3 regions of the Rhodococcus sp. AZ1 genome follow, and region 3 is predicted to be linked to each of the others. Evidence: predicted binding sites of a transcription regulator. Region 3 holds the regulator's gene; each other region holds the start of a gene.
The links. Region 3 encodes LexA, which represses DNA repair genes until DNA is damaged. Its sites were predicted from a motif close to CGAACANNTGTTCG; they were not measured.
Positions count from the first base shown of each region.

Region 1 (3,279 bases), on a different contig from region 3:
TGGCTCAGTTGACCGAACACTCCCAGACCCCAGGCGCCGGCAATCACCACCACCAGGACCGAGGTGATCAGCACCGGCCACCGTCGGCGAACGGAGAAGCGCGCCCAGCGTGTCATCGAAATCGGTCTCCACTCGGTTGGTCGGGGTGAGATGCCGACAGCGTCTCGACATGCCGGCAGGTTACAGAGCAGCGACGATACTTCGAGCCAGGTCGGTGCCCGACCGCCACGCACTCTCCACGCGTGCAGACCCGCTCGGGCACCACTGATCGCCCGCGCGCCCGAGCAGGCGACCATCACACTCGCTCAGGTCGAACGAGCGATCGTGCGTCGCCGCGGGCTTGGCATAGGTCCATCGGTGCGCATGGGTCCACATCGGCTCGCCCGTGCCGATCACCTCCGTCAGTGCACGCACCACCGGCTCGACCGCGCCGGATGGATCGCTCAGGTGTCGGCCTGCTCTGGCGGACGAGCAGTGGGCCACCAGTACCGGGGCACCGTCGCCGCGCCGTGATCCGTCGTCGGCGACGAAGTCGAGATCGGGATGATCGTGCACGAATGCCGCCGCGTCGAAAGTCCATGTGCGCTCGGCGAATCCGCACACAGTGGCGATGACGGGATCGTACGCGACCGCGTCGGGCATCGGATCGACAGCGGCGGCCTGGGGGTCGGGCATCGCGAGCACCACATGACCCTCGGGCAGGGAGTCGACGGTGGTGGTGGTGACGTCGAACCCGTCGAGCAGCTCGCGCACCAGTGACCGCAGCCCGGACGCGGTGGCCCAGCGCATCGGTCCGGTGGTCGAGCTCTGTCCAGCCAGCGGTGAGACCACCGCGAAGGTGTCGGTCCACTCGCGCGCGAGCCCACTGGTGCGCCACCGCTGCGCCACGGCCGCGAACTCGTCGTCTCGCACCGTGAAGTAGCCGGCGCCGATGTCGACGCGCCGGCCGTGCAGCTCCGGGGATGCCATTCGCCCGCCCGGTGCCCGCCCACGGTCGAGCAGCGTCACCGCCACCCCGTGTTCTCGGAGCATCACCGCGCATGCCGCTCCGGCGATGCCCGCTCCCACGATGGTGACTCGATCGCTCATGCGTCGGTTCTACCCGACCGGGACCTCGGAGCAGGAACGGGGTCATCACGCGCGGGCCACATCGGGAACGGCTGAGGTGCCCTACCCGCCGCGGGGTCGAAACGTGTCGGTGGTCCGTGCTCCAATGGGAACAGGTGTTCGATTATGGATGGTCGTCCAGGAAGGTGCGGTGCTATGGGGTGGAACGAGGGGCCGCCGACGTGGTCGGAGATGGAGCGCATCCTCTCCGGCCGCCCGCATGTCGTCGACCCTCTGGCAGAGCACCCCATCGGCGACGGTGGCGACAGTCCGGCCTGGTCACGTAAGCGCGCGCCCTATCGCGGTGCGGTCACGGCGGTGGCCGGGTCGGTCGTGCCGTATGCCGAACTCCACGCGCATTCGGCCTTCAGCTTTCTCGACGGCGCCAGTTCGCCGGAGGAGATGGTCGAGGAGGCGTCGCGGCTGGGTCTCGAGGCGCTCGCACTGACCGATCACGACGGGATGTACGGCGTCGTCCGCTTCGCGGAGGCTGCGCGCGAACTCGGTGTGGGAACGGTGTTCGGGTCCGAACTGTCCCTGGGTTCCCAGTTGTCCCCGAGATCCCAGTTGTCCCCGAGTTCCCAGTCGTACCCGGGTTCGCACGGGCCGAGCGAGTCTCGCGCCGGCTCGGCCGATCCTGGTGGCGATCACCTGCTGGTCCTGGCGCGCGGGCAGGAGGGGTATCGGCGCCTGTCCCGCCGAATTTCGGCGGCCCACATGGACGGTGGTCGTAAAGGATTGCTGCAGTACGACATCCGAACTCTCGCCGAGGAGGCCGATGGGCACTGGCAGATCCTCACCGGATGCCGCAAGGGCAGTGTTCGCCGAGCGTTGGCGACGGGTGGTCCGGACGCCGCCGAACGGGCGTTGCGCGAGCTGATGGATTTGTTCGGCCACGACCGGGTCACCGTCGAACTCACCCGCCACGGTCTGCCCGAGGACGACGAGAACAACGACGCTCTGGCATCGATCGCAGCCGAGCTCGGCGTTGCGGTCATTGCCACGACCGGCGCCCACTACGCGGCCCCGAACCGTCGTCGGCTGGCGATGGCCATGGCAGCGGTGCGCGCCCGGCGCAGTCTCGACGAGGCCGCGGGGTGGCTGGCTCCTCTCGGTGGTTCGCACCTGCGGTCCGGAGCGGAGATGGCGCAGTTGTTCGCGCGTTACCCGAGTGCAGTGCCCGCCGCGGCTGCGTTGGGTCGCGAGTGTGCGTTCGATCTCGCGCTCATCGCACCGCAGTTGCCCCCGTTCGACGTGCCCCCCGGCCACACCGAGATCAGTTGGCTCCGTGTGCTCGCCGAGACCGGAGCGAGGCGTCGCTTCGGTCCTCGGGCGAGCAATCCGCGGGCCTACCAGCAGATCGAGCACGAACTCCGCATCATCGGACAGCTCGATTTCCCGGGCTACTTCCTAGTGGTCCATGACATCGTGGATTTCTGTCGTCGCAACGACATTCTCTGCCAGGGCCGGGGGTCGGCCGCGAATTCCGCCGTGTGCTACGCCATCGGCATCACCAACGTCGATCCTGTGAAGAACGCGTTGCTGTTCGAGCGGTTCCTCTCGATCGAACGCGACGGCCCACCCGACATCGACGTCGATATCGAGTCCGATCGGCGCGAGGAGGCCATCCAGCACGTCTACCGCAAGTACGGACGCAATTACGCCGCGCAGGTCGCCAACGTGATCACCTACCGCGGCAAGTCGTCGGTGCGGGACATGGCCCGCGCACTGGGCTTCTCGCAGGGCCAGCAGGATGCGTGGAGTAAACGGATCACCCGATGGTCGGGAGTGGGGTCCACGGCTGCCGATTCCGGTATCCCCGCACCGGTTCTGGAACTGGCGGCCCAGATCGAGAACTATCCGCGCCATCTCGGCATCCACTCCGGCGGAATGGTGATCTGCGATCGCCCCATCGCCGACGTGTGTCCGGTGGAGTGGGCGCGGATGGAGAACCGCAGCGTCCTGCAGTGGGACAAGGACGATTGCGCTGCCGTGGGCCTGGTCAAGTTCGACATGCTCGGCCTGGGCATGCTGTCGGCTCTGCACTACATGATCGACCTGGTGGCCGAGCACAAAGGGATCACGGTCGACCTCGCTCAACTGGACCTGTCGGAGAAGGCGGTCTACGACATGTTGCAGCGTGCCGACTCGGTGGGGGTGTTCCAGGTGGAG
Region 1 is NZ_JBUEQF010000016.1:18,522-21,800, reverse strand. Features, by position in the region: gene ACY48E_RS15885 (MMPL family transporter) at 1-116, opposite strand, end outside; gene ACY48E_RS15880 (NAD(P)/FAD-dependent oxidoreductase) at 181-1,089, opposite strand; gene ACY48E_RS15875 (error-prone DNA polymerase) at 1,264-3,279, shown strand, end outside.
Region 1: a site for LexA is predicted at 1,217-1,230, ahead of ACY48E_RS15875 (error-prone DNA polymerase). Genes of this name have one in related genera too.

Region 2 (3,279 bases), on a different contig from region 3:
CAGGCGCTGATGGTGGGTGGCGAGCCGGCGACTGCGACCCAGGTACAGCGGGTGCTCCTGCTCATCCACCAGCAGCAGGTAAGGGTTGGTGTGGGAGGCGAGGCGAAGCGCATCGCGCGCGGTGAGGACGGTCCCGGTGTTGGACAGCGCCAACCCCGTTCGCTCCTCGAGATCGCGAAGGCGAACCGTGATCACCGCGGTGACCGGACTCCCTCGGTGCTGCCCCGATATTCCCGACGCCAGGACAGCGCGCAGCACGGCCACCAGCGCGTCGTGCTGCCTCTGGTCCTTGGTGCGTAGGTCCGCCGCGGTGGTCGGCGGATCGGTCTGGTCTGGCGGGGATTCGGGCGGCGGCGCGCCGGGTGGCGACGCGCTGGGTGGTGCCGCGCTGGGTGGTGACGCGCCGGGTGGTGACGCGCTGGGTGGCGGGGATTCGGGTGCGCCGATGTCGGGGGCGAATGCGTCGACGAGCAGAGCGGCGTTGCCGGGCAGGAGGTCGCCGAAGAGATCGACAAGGCTGGAGTCGTCGGCGAGGTCGGAAGGATCGGCGGCTGCATCGCCGGGATCGTTGACGTCGCGGTTGTTGGTTGTGGGGTTGCTCGGGTCGGGGTTGTTCTCTTCCGGATCGTTCATGCCCGGCCGGGCCCACTTGGCGAAGATCGTCTCCAGTAGCAGGCGGCACTGCGCATCGATGTAGAACGATCCGCGGGTGTAGCCGTGCGCGTCCTGCCGGCCCAGCCGAATGTAGCGCGCGCGAGCCGGGTCGGGCCCGTCCGTGGGTGCGTCACCGTCCTCGTCGATCCACATCAGCAGCCTGGATGCGACGGCCTCGAGGCCCTTCGGGGTGACGGTGCGCGCGGTGTCGGTGAGTGCCTTCTCGCACTCGGTGCGCAGATCTTCCCCTGCGCCGGCCGGGAACTGTCTGTGGAAGTCGATGATCACGCTCAGGTGGCCGTCGGTGATGGCGCCCTCCCGCACGGCCTTCGCCACGTGCTCCCATTCCGGTGGTAGTTCCTGGCCGAGTTCGGTTCGGGGACCGAGCTTCTCGGCCAGCAGCACCTGGCGCCGGGCGTCGCTGGTACTCACGCTCAGAAGCTCGACCAGGGCGCTGCGCGGATTGCGCCCGAAGCCCGCGAGAGCATCGGTGGCGATGATCTGCGCGAGAAGCGACGGCGCACGCCCGGCGAGGACCGCTGCGGCGTGGTGCTGCGCTCGGTACAACTCGACCAGGGCCTGCGGGGACACCAGCGACGTCTCGCACGCGACGTACTCGCCGACGGCCGAGATCAGGGCCTCGGTGACGGCGGCAACCTCGGCGTCGGTGATCCGCCGAGCGGCACTGCCCGCAGAGGCATCTGCATCCACCCCGCCCCCTGTTCCCGAAGCCCCTGTTCCTGAAGCCCCTGTTCCCGATCCCCCCGATGACATGGCCCCACCCTACCAACGATCGAACAAATATTCGAACAAAGTTGATAACGGCATCATCACAAAACGCGCCGAGCCCCGCCCCGGAAACCAGGACAGGGCTCGGTGACAAGGTTCGTCAGCGCGGGGCCATGCGCAGTGCACCGTCCATGCGGATGGTTTCGCCGTTGAGGTAGTCGTGCTCGACGATCATCTGAGCCAGCTGCGCGTACTCGGCGGGCTGCGCCAGACGCGACGGGAAGGGAACGCCTGCCTCGAGGCCCTTGCGGTACTCGTCGGTGACACCGGCGAGCATCGGGGTGTCCACGATGCCGGGGGCGATGGTGTTGACGCGAATGCCGAACTGCGCGAGGTCGCGTGCGGCGGGGATGGTCATGCCGTGCACGCCGCCCTTGGACGCGGAGTAGGCGATCTGACCGATCTGTCCCTCGAAGGCCGCCACCGAGGCGGTGTTGATGATGACGCCGCGCTGCCCGGACTCGTCGACCGTGGGCAGGGTGGACATGTGATCGGCGGCCAGGCGCATCACGTTGAACGTGCCCAGCAGGTTGATGGTGATCACGGTGCGGAAGAGCTCGAGATCGTGCGGACCCTTCTTCGACAGGATGCGTCCCGCCCAGCCCACACCCGCACAGTTGACGACGATGCGCAGCGGCACCCCGGCAGCGCCGATGGTCTCGAGAGCTGCACGCACACCCTCGTCGCTGGTGACGTCCGCGGGGAGCAGGGTGACACCGGGGGGAACCGAATCGCCCGCGCGCTCGATCGAGGCCTCCAGATCGAGGCCGAACACGGTGACGCCGTTCTCGGCGAATCGCTTGGCGGTGGCTGCGCCGAGGCCCGAGGCCCCGCCTGTCACCAGGGCTGCTGTACCGGAAATCTCCACTGTGCTCTCATCCCTTCGGTTACCCGATCGCAGGTGGCGGATCGGCCGAGTGCACGATAACCCGCGTCGTGACCGAGCTGGAGTCGGACCGTCAGGCGCACACCTGGTCGCCGCCCAGCCGCTTCGCCCGGTACATTGCGTCGTCCGCCGTGACGAGCAGGTCGTCGAGATCGCGCTCGGGTGCGCGCAGCGTCCCGGACGCGAGTCCGATGCTCACCGTGACCGTGCTGCCGACGGCGGACACCGCCGTTCGTATCCGCTGTGCGAGCGCGGTTCCGTCGCCGGTGGTCACAACCGCGAACTCCTCACCGCCCACGCGCGCCACGATGGAGTTGCGGCCGGCGGTCGATTCGATGGTGCGGGCAACCGACACCAGCGCGGCGTCTCCCGCAGCGTGCCCGTGAGTGTCGTTGATCGCCTTGAACCGGTCGATGTCGACGACGAGGACGCGCACGTCGGTGGGCGGATCGCACAGGTCGCGGGCACGGGTGAACAGTCCGCGACGGTTGTAGAGCCCGGTCAGGGTGTCGTGGAACGCCCCCAGCGCATCGCGTCGGAGCACTCGGATCACCGGCAGCATCAGCAGGGGAACGCCGATGTTGACAGGCAGGAACGAGATCGCACGGGTGGCGATCTGCAGGATGGACACCTTGTCCTCGATGACGGCACCCCCGATGACGGCGGAGGTGACCGTCATGGTGAAGGCGAAGTGCCACATGACCACACGCGGACTGTGGTGGATCACCATGAAGATGGCGTTGGCACCCAGGAACGCCAGTCCCGGCATCGCCTCGAACAGGCTCGTGAACCCGAACACGATCGCGGTCACCGACAGGTTGGAGAACCACAGGACGAGGAACGATTCCCCTGGTGGCGGGACGGATCCGCGCATCCAGAGGACGAGAACCGCGAGTGCACAGGCGGCAATGACCCACGCAACCCACTCGGCGCCCGGTCGTCCGTAACCG
Region 2 is NZ_JBUEQF010000003.1:83,818-87,096, reverse strand. Features, by position in the region: gene ACY48E_RS04865 (HNH endonuclease signature motif containing protein) at 1-1,365, opposite strand, end outside; gene ACY48E_RS04860 (SDR family NAD(P)-dependent oxidoreductase) at 1,544-2,311, opposite strand; gene ACY48E_RS04855 (GGDEF domain-containing protein) at 2,403-3,279, opposite strand, start outside.
Region 2: a site for LexA is predicted at 1,449-1,462, ahead of ACY48E_RS04865 (HNH endonuclease signature motif containing protein). Genes of this name have one in related genera too.

Region 3 (3,279 bases):
CGGTGCCGTCGACCGACTGGCGGCACTGCCGGGTAGCGCCGACCGCGACAGGGCCGGTATGGCCGTCCTCGACCGGGTGTACGCCGACTACGACGCCCTGATTCGCGCCCTACCCCCGGCTCGAACCGGAGCACCGGACGTGCGAGCTGTGTTCTGGATGATCGAAGAACTTCGGGTGAGCCTGTTCGCTCAGAAACTCGGTACGGCCTATCCGGTGTCGGAGAAACGCGTCCGGAAGGCTATCGCCGATCTGCGTTGACCCGATGCGATCGAAGATCGTCGATCTCGTTCTCGAAATCGGCGATGCTGCTGAACGACCGGTACACCGACGCGAAACGAAGATAAGCCACCTCGTCGAGATCCCTCAGAGGCCCCAGGATCGCCAACCCCACCTCGTTGCTGGGTACCTCCGCCGATCCAGAGGCGCGGACCGTGTCCTCCACCTGTTGCGCCAGCAGCACCAGAGCATCGTTGTCCACGTCGCGACCCTGGCACGCCCGACGGACGCCCTTGATCACCTTCTCCCGACTGAACGGCTCGGTGACTCCACTGCGCTTGACCACCGAGAGCACTGCCGTCTCCACCGTGGTGAAACGCCGGGAACAGTTCGGGCACGAGCGACGCCGCCGAATGGCCTGCCCCTCGTCCGCCTCCCGGGAATCGACGACACGCGAGTCCGGATGACGACAGAACGGGCAATGCATGAGACCCCACTTCTCGTACCGGACGGCGGCGCCGGAGCGCATCCCGACAGTACCCGGTGGGGTGTGGGTGACACAGTCAGCGCACACCGTCGACCACGGAGATCGGTGCCGTCGGTGCCGGCTGATCCGCAGCCCGCAGGTTCGCCAGGGCAACGAGACCGAGCGAGAGCGCGGCCGTCACCAGCGCGATCCCGCACAGCTTGCCGAACCCGATCTCGCGGCGCTCGGCGTGGGACGAGCGGGGTGTCGGCGCAACACGTCCGTAATCGAACGGTGCGACGTCGGGCCGGGTGCCCCCGCGCCGAGCCGGCCTACGGGCCAGGTGCCGGCCGTCGGTGTCGAACGAGCCGGCGGTGTCGAACGAGCCGGCGGTGTCGAACGAGCCGTGGTAGCTGTCCCGACCGACGGTCTGGAGAACTGAAGTCCGTGCCATCGCAATCACTCCCTGGTCGCTGGGTCCGGCCCCTGGCCGGAACATCGATCACGCGTTCGAAGGAACGCATGTTCGATTTGTAGCACGCCCCACCGACAAAGTTCTCGAGAACACGCGACACGCTTCGAACAGATGTTTGATCGAACTGGTGTTTCCGTCTAAGTTCGTGTCAGACGGCACACCGAGCGCCACCGATCATCAGGTCCAACGACATGCCAGGAGGTCTTACGAGATGAAGGACGACAGCTCGTCCACTGCGAGGGGAAGCGGGTCCAAGGCTCCCGCGGCCGCCGCACCCGTCACCCTCACCACGCCACCCGCCGACGACGCCACCGCCGGTCTGACCACCCGGCAGCGGAAAGTACTCGAGGTCATCCACGCGTCCGTCCGGGAGCGGGGCTACCCGCCGAGCATCCGAGAGATCGGCGACGCGGTGGGATTGACGTCGACGTCCTCGGTCGCCCACCAGCTGCGCACTCTCGAGAAGAAGGGGTTCCTGCGCCGCGACGCCAACCGACCGCGAGCGGTCGACGTCCGGGGCCTCGACGACCCGGCGCTGGAGAACGCCGACGCCGAGTCCGATGCCGCGGGCGCGCTGCCCACACCGACATTCGTACCCGTTCTCGGTCGCATCGCCGCCGGCGGGCCGATCCTTGCCGAGCAGGCTGTCGAAGATGTCTTCCCTCTCCCCCGCGAGCTGGTGGGATCCGGCTCGCTGTTCCTGCTCAAGGTCGTCGGTGAGTCGATGATCGACGCCGCGATCTGCGACGGCGACTGGGTGGTGGTGCGGCAGCAGAGCGTGGCCAACAACGGCGACATCGTCGCCGCGATGATCGACGGCGAAGCCACGGTGAAGACGTTCAAGAAGAGCAAGGGCGAGGTGTGGCTGATGCCGCACAACCCCCTCTTCGATCCGATCCCCGGGAACAACGCGGCGATCCTCGGCAAGGTTGTCACCGTCATCCGCAAGATCTGACACGAGGTCGGAGAAAAGCGCAACGCCGGTCGCCCCTCAGGGGTGACCGGCGTTGCGCTGTTGCTGATGCGGGTCAGAGGTTGAGGCCGCGCCCGATGATCTCCTTCATGATCTCGGTGGTGCCGCCGTAGATCGTCTGGATTCGCGAGTCCATGAACGCCTTCGCGATCGGGTACTCCTTCATGTAGCCGTAGCCGCCGTGCAGCTGCAGGCACCGGTCGATCAGGCGCACCTGAAGCTCCGAGGTCCACCACTTGGCCATCGCGGCTTCCTGCACGGTCAGCTTGTTCTCGTTGAGCAGCTCGATGTACTTGTCGACCATGATGCGCACCGCGGTGGTCTCGGTGGCGAGCTCGGCCAGCACGAACCGGGTGTTCTGGAAGTGGCCGATCGGCTTGCCGAACGCCTTGCGGTCGCGGCAGTACTGGATGGTCTGCTCGAGAACGGTCTCCATGGCTGTCGCCGCGACGACGGCGATCGACAGACGCTCCTGAGGCAGGTTCTGCATGAGGTAGATGAACCCCATGCCCTCCTGGCCGATCAGGTTTGCGGCGGGGACGCGGACGTCGGTGAAGCTGAGCTCGGCGGTGTCCTGTGCCTTCATGCCGATCTTGTCGAGGTTGCGTCCGCGCTCGAAGCCCGGCATCCCGCGCTCGACACCGAAGAGCGAGAAGCCCTGCGCGCCCTTCTCCGGATCGGTGCAGGCCACGACCACCACGAGGTCGGCGTTGATGCCGTTGGTGATGAACGTCTTGGAGCCGTTGAGCACCCAGTCGTCGCCGTCCTTGACCGCGCGGGTCTTGATGCCCTGCAGGTCACTGCCGGTTCCGGGCTCGGTCATCGCGATGGCGGTGATGATCTCACCGGAGCAGAAGCCCGGCAGCCACCGTGCCTTCTGCTCGTCGTTGAGCAGCTCGGTCAGGTAGGGAGCAACCACGTCGTTCTGCAACGTGAAACCGAGGCCGCTGTAGCCGGCCCTGGTGTTCTCCTCGGTGACGATGCAGTTGTAGCGGAAGTCCTTGATCCCGCCGCCGCCGTACTGCTCGTCGACGTCCATGGCCAGAAAGCCCTGCTTACCCGCTTCGACCCACACACCGCGGTCGACGATGTTCTGCTCTTCCCACTGCGCGTGGAACGGTGCCACGTGCTGGTCGAGGAACTTCTTG
Region 3 is NZ_JBUEQF010000004.1:299,231-302,509, forward strand. Features, by position in the region: gene hrpA (ATP-dependent RNA helicase HrpA) at 1-259, shown strand, start outside; gene nrdR (transcriptional regulator NrdR) at 240-704, opposite strand; gene ACY48E_RS07460 (hypothetical protein) at 781-1,137, opposite strand; gene lexA (transcriptional repressor LexA) at 1,370-2,113, shown strand; gene ACY48E_RS07470 (acyl-CoA dehydrogenase family protein) at 2,187-3,279, opposite strand, start outside.